2 regions of the Methylosinus sp. sav-2 genome follow, and region 2 is predicted to be linked to the other one. Evidence: predicted binding sites of a transcription regulator. Region 2 holds the regulator's gene; the other holds the start of a gene.
What was found. The regulator PhoB, encoded in region 2, activates phosphate uptake and scavenging genes when phosphate is short. The targets are predictions, from matches to a motif close to TGTCATNNANCTGTCAT.

Region 1 (7,436 bases), on a different contig from region 2:
GCGACCCGCACCCAAGGATTGACGCCGAGGAAAGAGGCCGAGACCTCGCCGCCAAAGCGCAGCGTCGTCGCATAGGTCGAGTGCTCCGGATAGACGACATTGCCGCCGGCCGCCCCGCTCTCCGTATAGCCGCGAATGGTCGCATGGGTCTGCGTCACGCCGAAGAAGGGCGTGAATTGGAAGGCGTCGAGCTTCAGCTTGGCGCCGATCTCGCCGCCGAACGCGTAAGAATCGACGCTGGTGCGGCCGACGCCGGTGAGCCCATAGGCGCCGAGGCGGCGAATGTCGGAGAAGCCGACGTCCGGCGAGAAGGTCGCCGTTCCGTGCAGATAGAAGAGATCGCCGAAATAGCCGGCGTAGAGGCTCGGCGAGACGGTCGGCGAAATGTCGAAATAGCCGAGCGCGCCGCCGCCATATTGGCCTGCGCGCACCGTCGCCGCGACGCCCACGCGAATCTCCTTCCAGCCATAATCGACGCCGAAGGAGCCGCCATAGAGCGTGCGGTCGCCGTCGAGCCCGGGTCGCGACGCAGTGGGGCCGAAATCGACATTTCCGCCGAGCCAGGTGGAGAGGCCCTGCGCCGCGAAGACGCCGCTCTGCGCGCGTCGAATCGATTGCAGCTGCGCGATGACCGGCGCGGCGGCGCTCGAGGCGAGGCCGAGAGCGCCGGCGTCGATGCGTCCGAGCACCTGGGGCGTCGTATCGCGCATGGATTTGAGGAACAGCGGATCGACGGCGGTCGGCAAAGTGAGCTGATAGACCAGGACCATATTGTCGTTGTTCTGGCCGGAGTTATAGCTCTGGCCCTGCATCACGCCATTGGTCGTGGTGAAATCATTGTCGTTGGAGACGAAGAGGTAGAAGTCGTTCGGCCGGCCCTCGACGAGCGTCGGGACGAGCGCCATGCCCTCCCATTTCTCTGACAGAGTGAGCTGCGACTGCGCCGACTGGCCGGGCGCGCCATTGTTGAGATTGAGGCCGAAGCGGGCGAGTTGCGTCGTGTTGAGCATGTTCACGAGCTCGACCGACTGCGCCGGCGTGATCGCCGGATTCAGCACGCCATTGGGCGCGACCTGACCGCCCGCCGTCGTATCGGCGGCCGTGCCGGCGATATTGGTCGCCTGACCGATGTCGACGAGATAGATGGATTTGACCATGATCGGATTGCCGCCCGCCGGACCCTGGCCGGTTCCGTCGCGCGCCAGCACGAGGAACTGCTTGTCGTTGAGCGCCACCATCTCGCTCTGCGCCGCGGTGCGATTGGCGCTGCCGCCATCGCCGTTCAGCCTGTAGGTCGGCAGCTGCAGCACATAGGTCTCGATCGGCGCCGCCGGCGTCGGATTGAGCGAAATATCATAGACCAGGATGCGCGTATTGTTGCGCGTCTGCTGTCCAGAGGCCTGATCCTGCATCGTCGCGCTCTGCAGGATCGCGAAAAGCCGGTTGCCGTCCGGGCTGACCGAGACCGCCTCGAGCCCCTGATTGTTGCGGCGTCCAGTCGTCGGCGCGACTGTCGAATTGAAGTCGATCGCGCCATTGGTCCGCGGCAGCAGCGCCGAGGGAACTCCGACCGAGCCGACGAGATTGCCATTGGCGTCGAAATAAAAGATCGACGGGCCGTATTCGTCGCTGACGTAGAAGCTGCGGTCGGTCTTGAAGGCCAGCCCCTCGGCGTCGAGCGATAGCTTGCCGGCGCCGATCGAGCCAGCGGAAGGGCTCGGCGTGAGGCGGCCGAAGAGATTGACGGCTCCCGACCCAGAATCGGCGCCGGTGAATGTCTTGCCCTGATTGTCGCGCAGCAGGACGCCGCCGTCGGGCGTCATCTGCACCTGATTCTGCGAGCTGGTGGAGGCGGGGAGATTCGCGCCCGAATAGGGCGAGAAGGCGATGTTGAAGCGCAGCAGCCGTCCCGCATAATCGGAGAAGACGCCATTGGCGGGATCGTTGAGGCCGCGGTCGGGCAGGGCGAGCATGGTCGCGACGAAAGTCGAGCCGCTGCGCCGCCAGGAATAAGGGTCGATGGCGAGGCTCGAGAAGGAGCCGAGCGTGTCGCCGAGGAAGTCGATCGTCCCCGCCGGAAGACGTCCGGTTCCGACGAGACCTTGATTGGTGAAGGTCACGCCACCCAGGCCGACGGAGGCGGCGCCGTCATTGGCGACGATATTGGGCGTACGATAGGTCTGCGCCATTGCGGCGCCGTGAAGCGCGAGCGTCGAGATGGACGCGAGCAACCAGTAACGAAAAGGCATTTTATCCCCCGGCTTTAGCTTGGCCGGAGGTCTATGGCCGCCTGTTAACGATTCGGTGACAGTCTGGCCACGATCGTTAACAGAGCGGAAACATTTTCACGCTGTGGCCTTTGCGCCACGATGCGCGAGCGTCACAAGGACACGTAGACGAATTTGAGGCCCTTGAGTGTCGGGTAGTTCTCGCGCAGCGCCTTGGCGACCTTGCCGACGAGATCCTTGTCGCCGGCGGCCGAAGGGCCGACGAAATCCGTTCCCTGCATCCATGTCTCGAGGAAGCAGTGGAGCGTGTTGTCATAGGCGTCGTCGGTCGGATGCGCCGTCTTGTCGACGAGCGAGGCGATTCCGTCGGTGCTGACCTCGAGCCGCCAGTCGCGGTCGTCGACGACCGAGCCGATGAGCTTCGCAATGTCGGCGTCGGTCCAATCGCCCTTCAAATCAACGGCCATTTTTTTCGCTCCTTGGTGCGCGCGGCTTCGGCGGCGCGGGACAAAATGGACGAAGGGCCGGGAACGCCTGTCGGATATCCGACAGGCGCGCGTCGCGGCCCTTACCGCTCGCTCACTTCTTGGTGAGCTTGGCCACCGCCATATCGATCGCCGTCGTCGCCTCGCCGACGGTCAGCCAGGCGTCCGCGCGGTCCTCGCTCTTGAACGACTTGCCGAGATTATACGGCTCCTCACCCGGCACGTGCAGGAAACAGGCCCATTTTCCGTCGGCCTGCTCCTCGACCGTCACTTTGTAGTCCGCCACGCGGTCCTCCTCCTGTTGCTTTGCGTTGGGTCTCACGGTGCGCCGGTCCGTCTCCGGCGCGGCGACGATGAAGCAGATTGGGCGCCATATGCCGAGACATGCGGCGGCACGCTTATTGAACCTCCCTTTTTGGCCGGCGGGGCGCCGGCGCACGGAGGACGCACCCCATGACCGACATTGTGGAAGGGCCGGCGCTGGCCGCTCTCTCCTGCGGCAAGCCCGCTTTTCTCGTCGTGATGCTGCATGGGGAGGGCGCCGACGGCCAAACCATGGTCGATCATGCGCTCAATTGGGCGCCGACCATGCCAAAGGCCGAGTTTCTCTCCGCCGAGGCGCCCGCCGGCGCCGATGGCGTGAAGCGCTGGTTCGACGCCGCTGATCCAGAGGGGCTCGCCAAAGGGCTGGCGGCGCTCGAGCGCTTTCTCGAGGCGGCGCTGGCCAAGCGCCGGCTGCCGGCGTCGCATCTGGCGCTGGTCGGCTTCTCGCAAGGAGCGACCCTCTCGCTGCTCGCCGGCGTCGCGCGGCCGGGGCCGGCGGCGGCGGTGGTCGCCTTTGCCGGCGGTCCCTATGGCGCGGCGCCGTCCATCGGCCCTGATGGCGCGCCGCCCGTGCTGCTGATCCATGGCGACGCCGACGCCATCTCGCCGCTCGCCGCCGTGCGCGAGACCAAGACGGCTCTCACAGGGCAGGGCGCCAAGGTCCTGTCGATGACGCGCAAGGGTCTCGAGCATGCGATGGACGATGACGGGGTGATCGCCGCGGGCGATTTCCTCACCGAGCATGTCGTGCACAAGAAGAGCGCGGCGCATGAGGACGATCACGATCATGACCACGACGATCACGATCACGATCACGCGCATTGAGGCTCGGCACGGCTCTTGCGGGACGAGGTCAGGCACATTGCGAAAGGAGATCAGAACATGGCCCTGACCGCCGAGGACATAAAAGAAGGCAAATGCTATGCGACCCGCGGACCGGAGCGATACAAGGTGATCGCCATCAATCCGCGCGGGATCGTCACCTTCCTGACCTGGGAAGGCAATCAGAAGCCGAGCCCCCTGCGCGCCAATTGCGGCATGAAGGCCTTTCTGGAAGGCGTGACGAAGGAAATCCCCTGTCCGGCGGAGGGCTGACCGTCACACCGGCAAGGTGACGGTCGCGCGCAAGCCGCCGAGCGGCGAGCCCTCGAGCGTCACCTCGCCGCCATGCGAGCGCGTGATGTCGCGCGCTATGGCGAGGCCGAGGCCCGAATGGCTCTCGTCCTGATTGCGCGACTCGTCCAGCCGGTAGAAGGGCCGAAAGGCGTCTTCTCGCCGCTCGACCGGAATGCCCGGGCCGTCGTCGTCTATGTGGATGGTCAGCATATGGCCGTCATTGACGGCGGTGAGCGATATGTTTTTCGCATAGCGCTGGGCGTTGCCGACGAGATTGGCGAGGCAGCGGCGGAAGGCGGCCGGGCGCACGGCGACCTGCCTGCGGCCGGCAAAGCTCGTCTCGGCCCGAAGGCCGCGCCGCTCCGTGTCGGTTTTCAGCTCGTCCAGAATGGCGGTCACATCGGTCTCCGCCGTCGCCTCGCCGCCGTCGCCGCGCGCGAAGGCGAGATAGGCCTCCACCATGCGCTCCATCTCGTCGACGTCCTTTTTCATCTCGGCCGTCTCCGCCGTCTCGCCGATGAGGGCGAGCGACAGCTTGAAGCGCGTGATGATGGTGCGCAGATCATGCGATACGCCATTGAGCATGGTGGTGCGTTGCTCCATGGCGCGCTCGACGCGGCGCTTCATCTCCAAAAATGCGGCGCCGGCCTGCCGCACCTCGCGCGCGCCGCGTGGGCTGAAGGCGACCTCGCGGCCCTTGCCGAATTCCTCCGCCGCGCGGGCGAGGCGCAGAATCGGACGGATCTGATTGCGCAGGAAGGAGGTGGCGATGGCGATGATGACCAGAGACGCGATCACGGTCCAGATGAAGAAGATTTCCGAGTTCGACGCATAGGCCTGGGTGCGATGCGCGAGCAGGCGCATCACCGAATCGTCGAGCGCGACTCTGATTTCCACGATGTTGGAGCGCCCCACCGTGTCGATCCAGAAGGGGCGCTGCAGGCGCAGCGACAATTCCCGCGACAGCGTATGGTCGAGCAGCGAGAAGAAGGGCTTGGCGGCGGGCGGCGGCAGCGGCTCCTTGGGCAGGAAATGAACGTCTATGCTCAAATCCTCGCCGGCGATGCGCTGGATGATGTCGCGATGCTCATCCTTGGGAAAGGCCTCGTAGAAATCGATCAGCGCCGCCACATCGCGCGCCACGGCGGCGGAGAGGCGAGACGTCACCGCCTGCCAATGCCGCTCCATGAAGAAATAGGCGACCGCCGATTGCAGCAGCACGATCGGTAGAATCACGATCAGCAACGAGCGGGCGTAGAGGCCTTTGGGCATGCGCTCGTGCAGCCAGCCGGCGAAGCGCCGCCAGAGCTGGCGCGGGGCGTCGAGCGCGGCGGGGAGGGCTGATGTCATTGCGCTTTTCCGTATTCCTCGTCCGGTCCGATGACGGCGTCCGCCCACAGCCTGTATCCGCGGCCGCGGATCGTCTGCAAATGGCGCGGGCCTTGCGCGTCGCTCTCGAGCTTGCGGCGCAGCCGCGCCACCTCGACATCGACGCTGCGTTCGCCGGCGCTCTCGACTTTGCCATTGACGAGGCGCTGCGCCAACCTCTGCCGTGAAACGATCTCGCCCGCATTCATCGCCAGCACGCGCAGAATCTCCTCTTCGCGAGTCGTCAAATGGACGATTCGATCATGCTCGCGCAATCGGCCCTTTTCGAGATCGAAGCCAAAGGCGCCGAAACGCACGCTCGCGGCCGCCGGGGTAGGGCGGGCGGCTCGGCCGGCGCGGCGCAGAATGCTGGCGATGCGCAACGACAGTTCGCGCGGCTCGAAGGGCTTGGCGAGATAATCATCGACGCCGGCCTCCAGCCCGGCCACGCGATCGGCCGTCTCGCCGCGCGCGGTCAGCATGAGAATGGGGGAGGAGCGCAGCGGCTCCGCCTCGCTACGCAATTTGCGCGCGAATTCCGGTCCGCTCTCGCCGGGCATCATCACATCGAGGACGATGAGGTCGAAGGTCATGTCCGCGAGCCGCGCGCGCGCCTGGGCGGCGTCGCCGGCGGCGCTGACCAGATAGCCCTGCGCGGCGAGATAGCGCGACAGCAGCGAGCGTATGCGCCTGTCGTCGTCGACGACGAGAATATGCGGGCCGGGCTCGGCCGCGGTCTGCGGCGCCGGCGCGCTCATGCGGCGTCGTCTTCGGTGAGCGGCCGCCGGCGCCGGCGCGGCGGCAGATGGGCGCGCACTTTCTCGCGGTCCGGCGCGTTGACCATGGCCAGCAGAAAATCGACGGTCGTCTCGCGCGCCTCCGGCGGCAACTCGCCGAAGACGCGGCGAAAGCGCTCCGATTGCAGCGTCGCCAGCTCCTGGGCGAGACGTGCGCCCTTGGCCGTCGGAAAGAGGAGGCGCTGGCGGCGATCGGTCGCGCCCTCGCGCGCCTCGACGAAGCCGGCGTCGAGCAATTGCTTGAGCACGCGGTTGAGGCTCTGCTTGGTGATTTTCAGAATATCGAGCAGGGCGGCGATGGCGAGGCCGGGGCGGCGATAGACGAAATGCAGAACGCGGTGATGGGCGCGGCCGAATTGGTAATTCTCGAGCAGCCGGTCGGCGTCGCCGACGAAATCGCGATAGGCGAAGAAGAACAGCTCGATGAGATCGAACATGGGTTCGCTCTCGGGCGCAGGCTCGCGTCCGACGAGCGCCTGCGTCGAGGTCGGGCGCAATGGCTTGCGTTCAATGGATGCTTTCACGTCGGGAACCGCTATATGTCGGTGGAAGCGAAAAAGCCGTGAACCATGCCCTGGACAGGGCGCTCGGAAGCCCGCCCTCTGAATGGGAGGGTGAAACGCTCCCTCCGGCGCCGCTCGATCGTCCTGAACTTATACGTCAGCTATATTGACATATTTCTGACCGATGGCTAGTGGTTTGGAGAAGGCCGGCTCGAGACCGGCCGCCGCATGGGACGGCTCCCTTCTTTTTCGCCCTTGACCTCATCGGAGTGTCGGATGTCGGTTTTGCCTTTCGACCAGCGCGACGGCTACATCTGGTTCAATGGCGCGCTCATCCCCTGGCGCGACGCCAAGCTCCACGTTCTCTCGCATGGGCTGCACTATGGCTCCAGCGTGTTCGAGGGCGAGCGCGCCTATGGCGGCGTGATCTTCAAATCGACCGAGCATTCCGAGCGCTTCAAGCGTTCCGCGCAGATCCTCGATTTCGAGATTCCCTATAGCGTCGCCGAGCTCGACGCCGCCAAGGCCGCGGTGGTGAAGGCCAATGGCTTCGACAGCTGCTATGTGCGGCCGGTGGCTTGGCGCGGCAGCGAGATGATGGCCGTCGCCGCGCAG
Region 2 (7,436 bases):
CCGGCTCGTCTCGCCGCGCGCCGCCTCCGCCGCGAGCGTCGCGCGATGAGCATGGAGACGATCGCCCCCGAGGCGCCGCGGGTCGCCGCGAAAAGCTCTTTCTATCTCGCCATGCGCATTCTCGAGCCCGAGCGGCGCGATGCGATGTATGCGATCTATGGCTTCTGCCGCGCCGTCGACGACATTGCGGACGAGGAGGGCGACCGCGCCCTACGCCTCTCCCAGCTCGACGATTGGCGGCGCGATCTCGATGCGCTCTACGCCGGCCGCACGCATAAGCGTTGCGCCGATCTGGCGCGGCCGGTGCGCCGCTTCGGCCTCGAGCGCGCCGATTTCGAGGCGGTCATAGACGGGATGGCCATGGATGTCGTCGAGGACATTCGCGCGCCCGAGTGGGATCGGCTCGATCTCTATTGCGATCATGTCGCGAGCGCCGTGGGGCGCTTGTCGGTGCGCGTCTTCGGCCTCGCCGATGAGGCGGAGAGCGCCGGCGGCGCGCTGCCGACCAAGGCGCGCATGCTCGCCTATCACATGGGCCGCGCCTTGCAGCTCACCAATATTCTGCGCGATCTCGACGAGGACGAGGCGCGCGGGCGGCTCTATCTCCCGCGCGAGGCGCTGGAGGCCGCGGGCGTCGCCGATTTCTCGCGCGGCGCAGTGCTGGCGCACCCCGGCCTTCAGCAAGTCTGCGCTGCAGTGGCCGAGCGCGCGCGCAAGCATTACGCGGAATCGGAGCTGCTGATGCGCGTCTCGCCGCAGCGCGCGGTGAAGGCGCCCTATCTGATGGCGACGGCCTATCGCTCGGTTCTCGATCGTCTGGTGGCGCGCGGCTTCGCGCCGCCGCGCGCGCCGGTCTCCGCCTCGCGGACGAAAGTCCTGCTGGCCCTGCTGAGATTCGCGCTGACGTGAGCGGAACGACGCATATCATCGGCGCGGGTCTCGCCGGCCTCTCCTGCGCCATTCGTCTGACCGACGAGGGCCGCAGCGTCGCGCTCTATGAAGCCGCGCGCATGGCGGGCGGGCGCTGCCGGTCCTATTATGATTCCAGCCTCGATCTCGTCATCGACAATGGCAATCATCTGCTGCTCTCCGGCAACGCCACGGCGCTGGATTACGCCCGCCGCATCGGCTCGGTGGATGAGCTGGTCGGGCCGAAGGAATGCGCCTTCGACTTTTTGGACACGCGCGACGGAACGCGCTGGCGCATGAGGCCGAACGCCTCGCGCCTGCCCTGGTGGATTTTCGTGGCGGATCGCCGCGTGCCCGGCACGGCGCCTGCGGATTATCTCGGCGCGATCGGCATTCTCCTCGCCAAAAAGGGCGCGACCATCGGCGAGGCGATGAATTGCTCGGGCGTGCTCTATGAGCGGCTGTGGGGGCCGGTGCTGCTCTCCGCGCTCAATACGGAGCCGCGCTGCTCCTCCGCCGCGCTCGCCGCCGCCGTGCTGCGCGAGACGCTGGCCGCTGGCGGCGCCGCTTGCCGTCCGCTGGTCGCGCGGCGCGGGCTCGGGACGGCGTTCATCGAGCCGGCGCTGAACGCTCTCGCCGCGCGCGGCGCCGCGCCGCGTTTCGCCGCGCGGCTGAAGGGAATCGAATTTTCCGAAGAGCGCGCCACAGCGCTCGATTTCGGCGACGAGAAAATCGCGCTCGGCGAGAATGACAGCGTCGCGCTCGCCGTCCCGCCCTGGGCCGCGCAGGAGCTCGTTCCGGGCCTCGTCGCGCCGGATGATTTCCGCGGCATCGTCAATGCGCATTTCAAGATCGCGCCGCCGCCGGGGCAGCCGGCGCTGCTCGGCATGATCGGCTCGCTCACCGAATGGCTGTTCGCTTTCGAGGACAGGCTCTCGGTGACGATCAGCGGCGCCGATCGGCTGATGGACGAGTCCCGCGAGAGCCTCGCCGAGCGCATATGGGCCGAGGCAGCCGCCGCCACGGGCCTGCCGGCGGCGCTGCCGCAATGGCAGATCGTCAAGGAAAAGCGCGCCACTTTCGCCGCGACGCCGGCGCAGCAGCAGCGCCGCCCCGGCGCTGTGACGGGGTGGCGCAATCTCTTCCTCGCCGGCGATTGGACTGCGACCGGCCTTCCGGCGACGATCGAGGGCGCGATAAGGTCGGGCTATCGCGCGGCGGAGCTGGCGGGGCGTTCATAGGTCGAGCCCGCCGCCGCCGTCATCGCGAGGAGCGTAGCGACGACGCGATCCAGGGACCGCCCCACGGCTCTGGATTGCTTCGCTGCGCTCGCAATGACGATGGGCAGAGGGAGCGCGTGCAGACAAAAGCGAGCCTGAAGGCTCGCGATCCAAAGCGCCCCCTGGACCGCGAGCCTTCAGGCTCGCATCGCCCCTCAATTCCTCCCGAAGGTCTCGTCGAAGGAATAGCCGGTGCCGCGCACGGTGCGGATCGGGTCCTTCTCGCGGCCGCGGATAATCGCCTTGCGCAGGCGGCCGACATGCACGTCGACGGTGCGCTCGTCGATCTCCGCCGAGAGCCCCCACACGCTGTCGAGCAATTGCGCGCGCGAGAAGACGCGGCCGGGTTTTTCCATCAGATATTCCAGCAGACGGAACTCCGTCGGGCCGAGATGAATCTCGCGCCCGCCGCGCTTCACGCGGCGCGTCTCGCGGTCGAGGTCTATGTCGCCGGCGACGAGCCGCGTCGCCACGCGCTCCGGCCGCGCGCGGCGCAGCAGCGCATGCACGCGCGCCATCAGCTCCGGCGGCGAGAAGGGCTTCACCACATAATCGTCGGCGCCGATGGAGAGGCCGCGCACGCGCTCATTCTCGTCGCCGCGCGCGGTGAGCATGATGATCGGCATGCTGCGCGTGTCGTCGCGCGCGCGCAGCCGTCGGCAGATCTCGAGGCCGGAGACGCCGGGCAGCATCCAGTCGAGAATAACGAGATCGGGCTGCGATTCGGAGAGACGGATCTCCGCCTCGTCGCCGCGCTCTATATGCTCGACGAGAAAGCCCTCGGCCTCGAGATTATAGCCGAGCAGCAGCGCCAGCGCCGCGTCGTCCTCGACGACGAGTATGCGCGGCGCGCGGTCGTGCGGCGCCTCGCGCGGAGCGGCGACGCGGATTTCATTCATTTCGTAGGCTCATCCGGTTCCGCGCTGGCGGGAAGGCTCGCCGATTTGCCTTTGGGGCGGTCGGTCGGCATCGCCTCGCCAGTGACGAGATAGACGATTGTCTCGGCGACATTGGTGGTGTGATCGCCGATGCGCTCTATGTTCTTCGAGCAGAACAGCAGATGCGTGCAGAAGGAGATGTTGCGCGGGTCCTCCATCATGAAGGTGAGGAGATCGCGGAACACCGAATCTTCCAGCGCATCGAGCTCGCTGTCGTTGGTCCACACGGCGCGGGCGCGCTCGACATCGCGCTGGGCGTAGGCGTCGAGCACGTCCTTCAGCTGTATGGCGGCGACTTCCGCCATCGTCTTGAGGCCGATGACGGCGCGCGGCACGCGCGCCTCGGAGAGGATCTTCACCGTGCGCTTGGCGATGCTCTTGGCGAGATCGCCGACGCGCTCGAGATCGGCGGCGATGCGCATAGCGGCGATGCATTCGCGCAGATCGATGGCGAGCGGCTGCCGCCGCGCGATGGTGAGGATGGCGTTCTCCTCTATCTCCCGCTGCAGCGCGTCGAGGCGCTGATCGGTGGCGACGACGCGATGGGCGAGCTCAATGTCGAAATTGGCGAGCGCATCCATGGCTTCGGCGAGCATTTTCTCGGCGATGCCTCCCATCTCGGCGATTCTGCGGCCGAGCACTTCGAGGTCGCGGTCATAGGAGCTGACGATATGTTCGCTCATGGTCTCAATGTCCTCGTGCGCGATGCGCGCTCAGCCGAAGCGGCCGGTGATATAGTCCTGCGTCTTCTTGTTCTGCGGCGCGGTGAAGAGATTATTGGTCTCGCCGAATTCGACGAGATCGCCGAGATACATGAAGGCGGTGAAATCGGAGACGCGCGCCGCCTGCTGCATGTTGTGGGTGACGATGGCGATCGTGTAGCGCTCCGACATTTCGTCGATGAGCTCCTCGATCTTCGCGGTCGAGATGGGGTCCAGCGCCGAGCAGGGCTCGTCGAAGAGGATCACCTCCGGCTGAATGGCGACGGTGCGCGCGATGCACAGGCGCTGCTGCTGGCCGCCCGAGAGGCCGAGGCCGCTCGAATTCAGCTTGTCGCGCACCTCGTCCCACAGCGCCGCGCCGCGCAGCGCCGCCTCGACGCGCCCGTCGAGCTCGCTGCGCGAGAGCTTCTCGTAGAGGCGAATGCCGAAGGCGATATTGTCGTAGATCGACATGGGGAAGGGCGTCGGCTTCTGGAACACCATGCCGACGCGCGAGCGCAGCAGGTTGAGATCGATGTGCGGGTCGAGGATATTCTCGCCGTCGAGCAGCACCTCGCCCTCGGCGCGCTGCTTGGGATAGAGGTCGTACATGCGGTTCAATATGCGCAGCAGAGTCGATTTGCCGCAGCCGGACGGGCCGATGAAGGCCGTCACCTTATGGGTGTAGAGCGGCAGCGAGATCGATTTCAGCGCCTTCGACGACCCGTAATAGAAATCCAGATCGCGAACCGAGACTTTCGTCGGAATAGTGGCTTCGACAACCGGCATGGCGGTCATTTGTTTTTTCCCTGGCTGCTGAGCGCGCGCGCGGTGATGGAGAGCAGAAGGACGGCGATGGTGACGAGCAGAGCGCCGGTCCAGGCGAGCTGCTGCCAGTCCTTGTAGGGCGAGAGCGCGAATTGGAAGATGACGACGGGCAGGCTGGAGACCGGCGCGTTGAGATCCGTGCTCCAGAACTGATTGTTGAGCGAGGTGAAGAGCAGCGGCGCCGTCTCGCCGGAGACGCGCGCAATGGCCAGCAGCACGCCGGTGACGATGCCGGATTTCGCCGCGCGATAGGCGACGCGCATCAGCATATGGGAGCGCGGCAGGCCGAGCGCCGTCGCCGCCTCGCGCAGCGGCAGCGGCACCAGCAGCAGCATGTCCTCCGTGGTGCGCACGACGACCGGCACCACCAGCACGCCCAGCGCCAGAGCGCCCGCTATGCCGGAGAAATGCCCGACCTGCGCCACCACCACCGTATAGACGAAGAGGCCGACGACGATGGAGGGCGCGCTGAGCAGAATGTCGTTGATGAAGCGCACCACGGTGCTGAGCTTCGAGTAGCGGCCATATTCGGCCATATAGGTGCCGGCGAGCATTCCGAGCGGAGTGCCGAGCAGCACGCCGATCGTCGTCATCACCAGCGAGCCGGCGATGGCGTTGAGCAGGCCGCCGGTGGCGCCGGGCGGCGGCGTCATCTCGGTGAAGACGGCCGGCGAGAGGCCGCGCGCGCCCTCATAGATCAGCGCGCCGAGGATCAGCACCAGCCAGGCGAGGCCGAAGACGGTGCCGGTCCAGCACAGCGTGGTGGCGATCACATTGGTGCGGCGGCGGGAGGTATAGAGGGACAAGGGTCAGGCTCCCGATTTCTGCTCGATGCGCATCAGCATGAAGCGCGCCGCCGCCAGCACGAAGAAGGTGATGACGAAGAGGATGAGGCCGAGCTCGATCAGCGCGGAAGTGTAGAGGTCGCCGACAGCCTCGGTGAATTCATTGGCGATCGTCGCCGAGATGGTCGTGCCGGGCGCGAGCAGCGAGCTCGACACCTTATGGGCGTTGCCGATGACGAAGGTGACGGCCATCGTCTCGCCGAGAGCGCGGCCGAGGCCGAGCATCACGCCGCCGATGACGCCGACGCGCGTGTAGGGGATGACGACATAGCGCATCACTTCCCATGTCGTGCAGCCGACGCCCGAGGCTGCCTCCTTCAGCACCGGCGGGACCGTGTCGAACACGTCGCGCGAGATGGAGGTGATGAAGGGCAGCACCATGATCGCCAGAATGAAGCCGGCCGTCAGCATGCCGATGCCATAGGGCGGGCCGGCGAAGAGGCTCGACAGCACGGGAATGTCGGCGGTGAGCGAGATCAGCGCCGGCTGCACATGCTGCTGCAGGAAGGGCGCCAGCACGAACAGGCCCCAAATGCCGTAGATGATCGACGGGATGCCCGCGAGCAGCTCGATGGCGACGCCGATCGGCCGGCGCAGCGCATGGGGGCAGAGCTCGGTGAGGAAGATGGCGATGCCGAGGCCCAGCGGCACGGCGATGACCATGGCGATGGTCGACGTCACCAGAGTGCCGTAGACGGGCGCGACGGCGCCGAATCTCTCGGTGACGGGATTCCACGATTCCGTCGTCAAAAAGCCGAGGCCGAAGGCCTTTATCGCCGGCAGCGAGCCATAGATCAGCGAGAAGATCACGCCGCCGAGAATCAGAAGGACGAGCACCGCGGCGGCGCGGGTCAAATTATGAAAGAAGAAGTCGAACAAGGCCATGCGGCCGAGAACTTTCCCGCGGTCGACTTCGGCGGCGCGGGGCGTCGCATCTACGATTGCTAGGTCCGACACGCTATTGTCTCTCGTTTGGCGGTTGAAGCCGGCGTCCATCGCGCGCTCCCGAAGGCGGATTTTTCATCTGAGGTCATAGCGCAGGTCTCGAGGGAACTCACCGCGTCGAGGCGTTCCGCGTCGAAAAGAAGCGGGAAAGCTCGTCCTCGGGCGGTTCGTCTCGCGCCATTCCGCCACCTCTGCCCCTCGCGTCGAGGGGCGCCGGCGATATCTCCAGGGATGATCTCGTCCAAGGATGATCTCGCCGGCGCGCATCGATGCGTCAGTTGATCGACGCCAGCGGCTTGCCGCTCGCATCCTTGATATTGGCCGTCCAGCTCTTCTTGATCAGAGCCACGACATTGGTCGGCAGCGGGATGTAATCCAGCTCCTCGGCCGCCTTATTGCCCTTGGCGAAGGCCCAACCGAAGAATTTCAGAGCCTCGCCGGCCGCAGCCGTATCCTGCGGCGCCTTGGGCAGCAGAATGAAGGTGGCGGCGGTGATCGGCCAGGACTGCGCGCCCGGCTGGTCGGTGAGGATCTGATAGAAGCCCGGCGCATTGGCCCAATCGGCGTTGGAGGCCGCGGCCTGGAAGGTCGGCGTCGTCGGCGCGACGGTCTTGCCGTCCTTGTTGACGAGCTTGGTGTAGGTCAGCTTGTTCTGCTTGGCGTAGGCGTATTCGACATAGCCGATGGCGCCCTTGGTGTTGGCCACATTGTTGGCGACGCCCTCATTGCCCTTGGCGCCGATGCCGACCGGCCATTCGACCGAGGCGTTCTCGCCGACCTTGGCCTTCCAGTCCGCGCTGACCTTGGACAGGTAATTGGTGAAGTTGAAGGTCGTGCCCGATCCGTCCGAACGATGCACGACGGCGATCGCGGCCGAGGGAAGCTTGGCCTTCGGGTTCAGCTTCTTGATCGCGGCGTCGTCCCAGCTCTTGATCTCGCCGAGGAAGATGGCGCCGAGCGTCTTGCCGTCGAGGACGAGATCGCCGGAGG

Region 1: the regulator PhoB is predicted to act here: its motif matches at 2,294-2,310, upstream of EDE12_RS13340 (esterase-like activity of phytase family protein).

What each region holds. Positions count from the first base shown of each region.
Region 1 is NZ_SOEJ01000007.1:74,079-81,514, reverse strand. It holds gene EDE12_RS13340 (esterase-like activity of phytase family protein) at 1-2,249, opposite strand, end outside; gene EDE12_RS13335 (hypothetical protein) at 2,381-2,695, opposite strand; gene EDE12_RS13330 (hypothetical protein) at 2,808-2,999, opposite strand; gene EDE12_RS13325 (dienelactone hydrolase family protein) at 3,167-3,862, shown strand; gene EDE12_RS13320 (hypothetical protein) at 3,920-4,132, shown strand; gene EDE12_RS13315 (ATP-binding protein) at 4,136-5,503, opposite strand; gene EDE12_RS13310 (response regulator) at 5,500-6,279, opposite strand; gene EDE12_RS13305 (MarR family transcriptional regulator) at 6,276-6,842, opposite strand; gene EDE12_RS13300 (branched-chain amino acid aminotransferase) at 7,098-7,436, shown strand, end outside.
Region 2 is NZ_SOEJ01000001.1:261,404-268,839, reverse strand. It holds gene hpnC (squalene synthase HpnC) at 1-49, shown strand, start outside; gene hpnD (presqualene diphosphate synthase HpnD) at 46-909, shown strand; gene hpnE (hydroxysqualene dehydroxylase HpnE) at 906-2,150, shown strand; gene phoB (phosphate regulon transcriptional regulator PhoB) at 2,345-3,088, opposite strand; gene phoU (phosphate signaling complex protein PhoU) at 3,085-3,810, opposite strand; gene pstB (phosphate ABC transporter ATP-binding protein PstB) at 3,841-4,626, opposite strand; gene pstA (phosphate ABC transporter permease PstA) at 4,623-5,462, opposite strand; gene pstC (phosphate ABC transporter permease subunit PstC) at 5,466-6,386, opposite strand; gene pstS (phosphate ABC transporter substrate-binding protein PstS) at 6,721-7,436, opposite strand, start outside.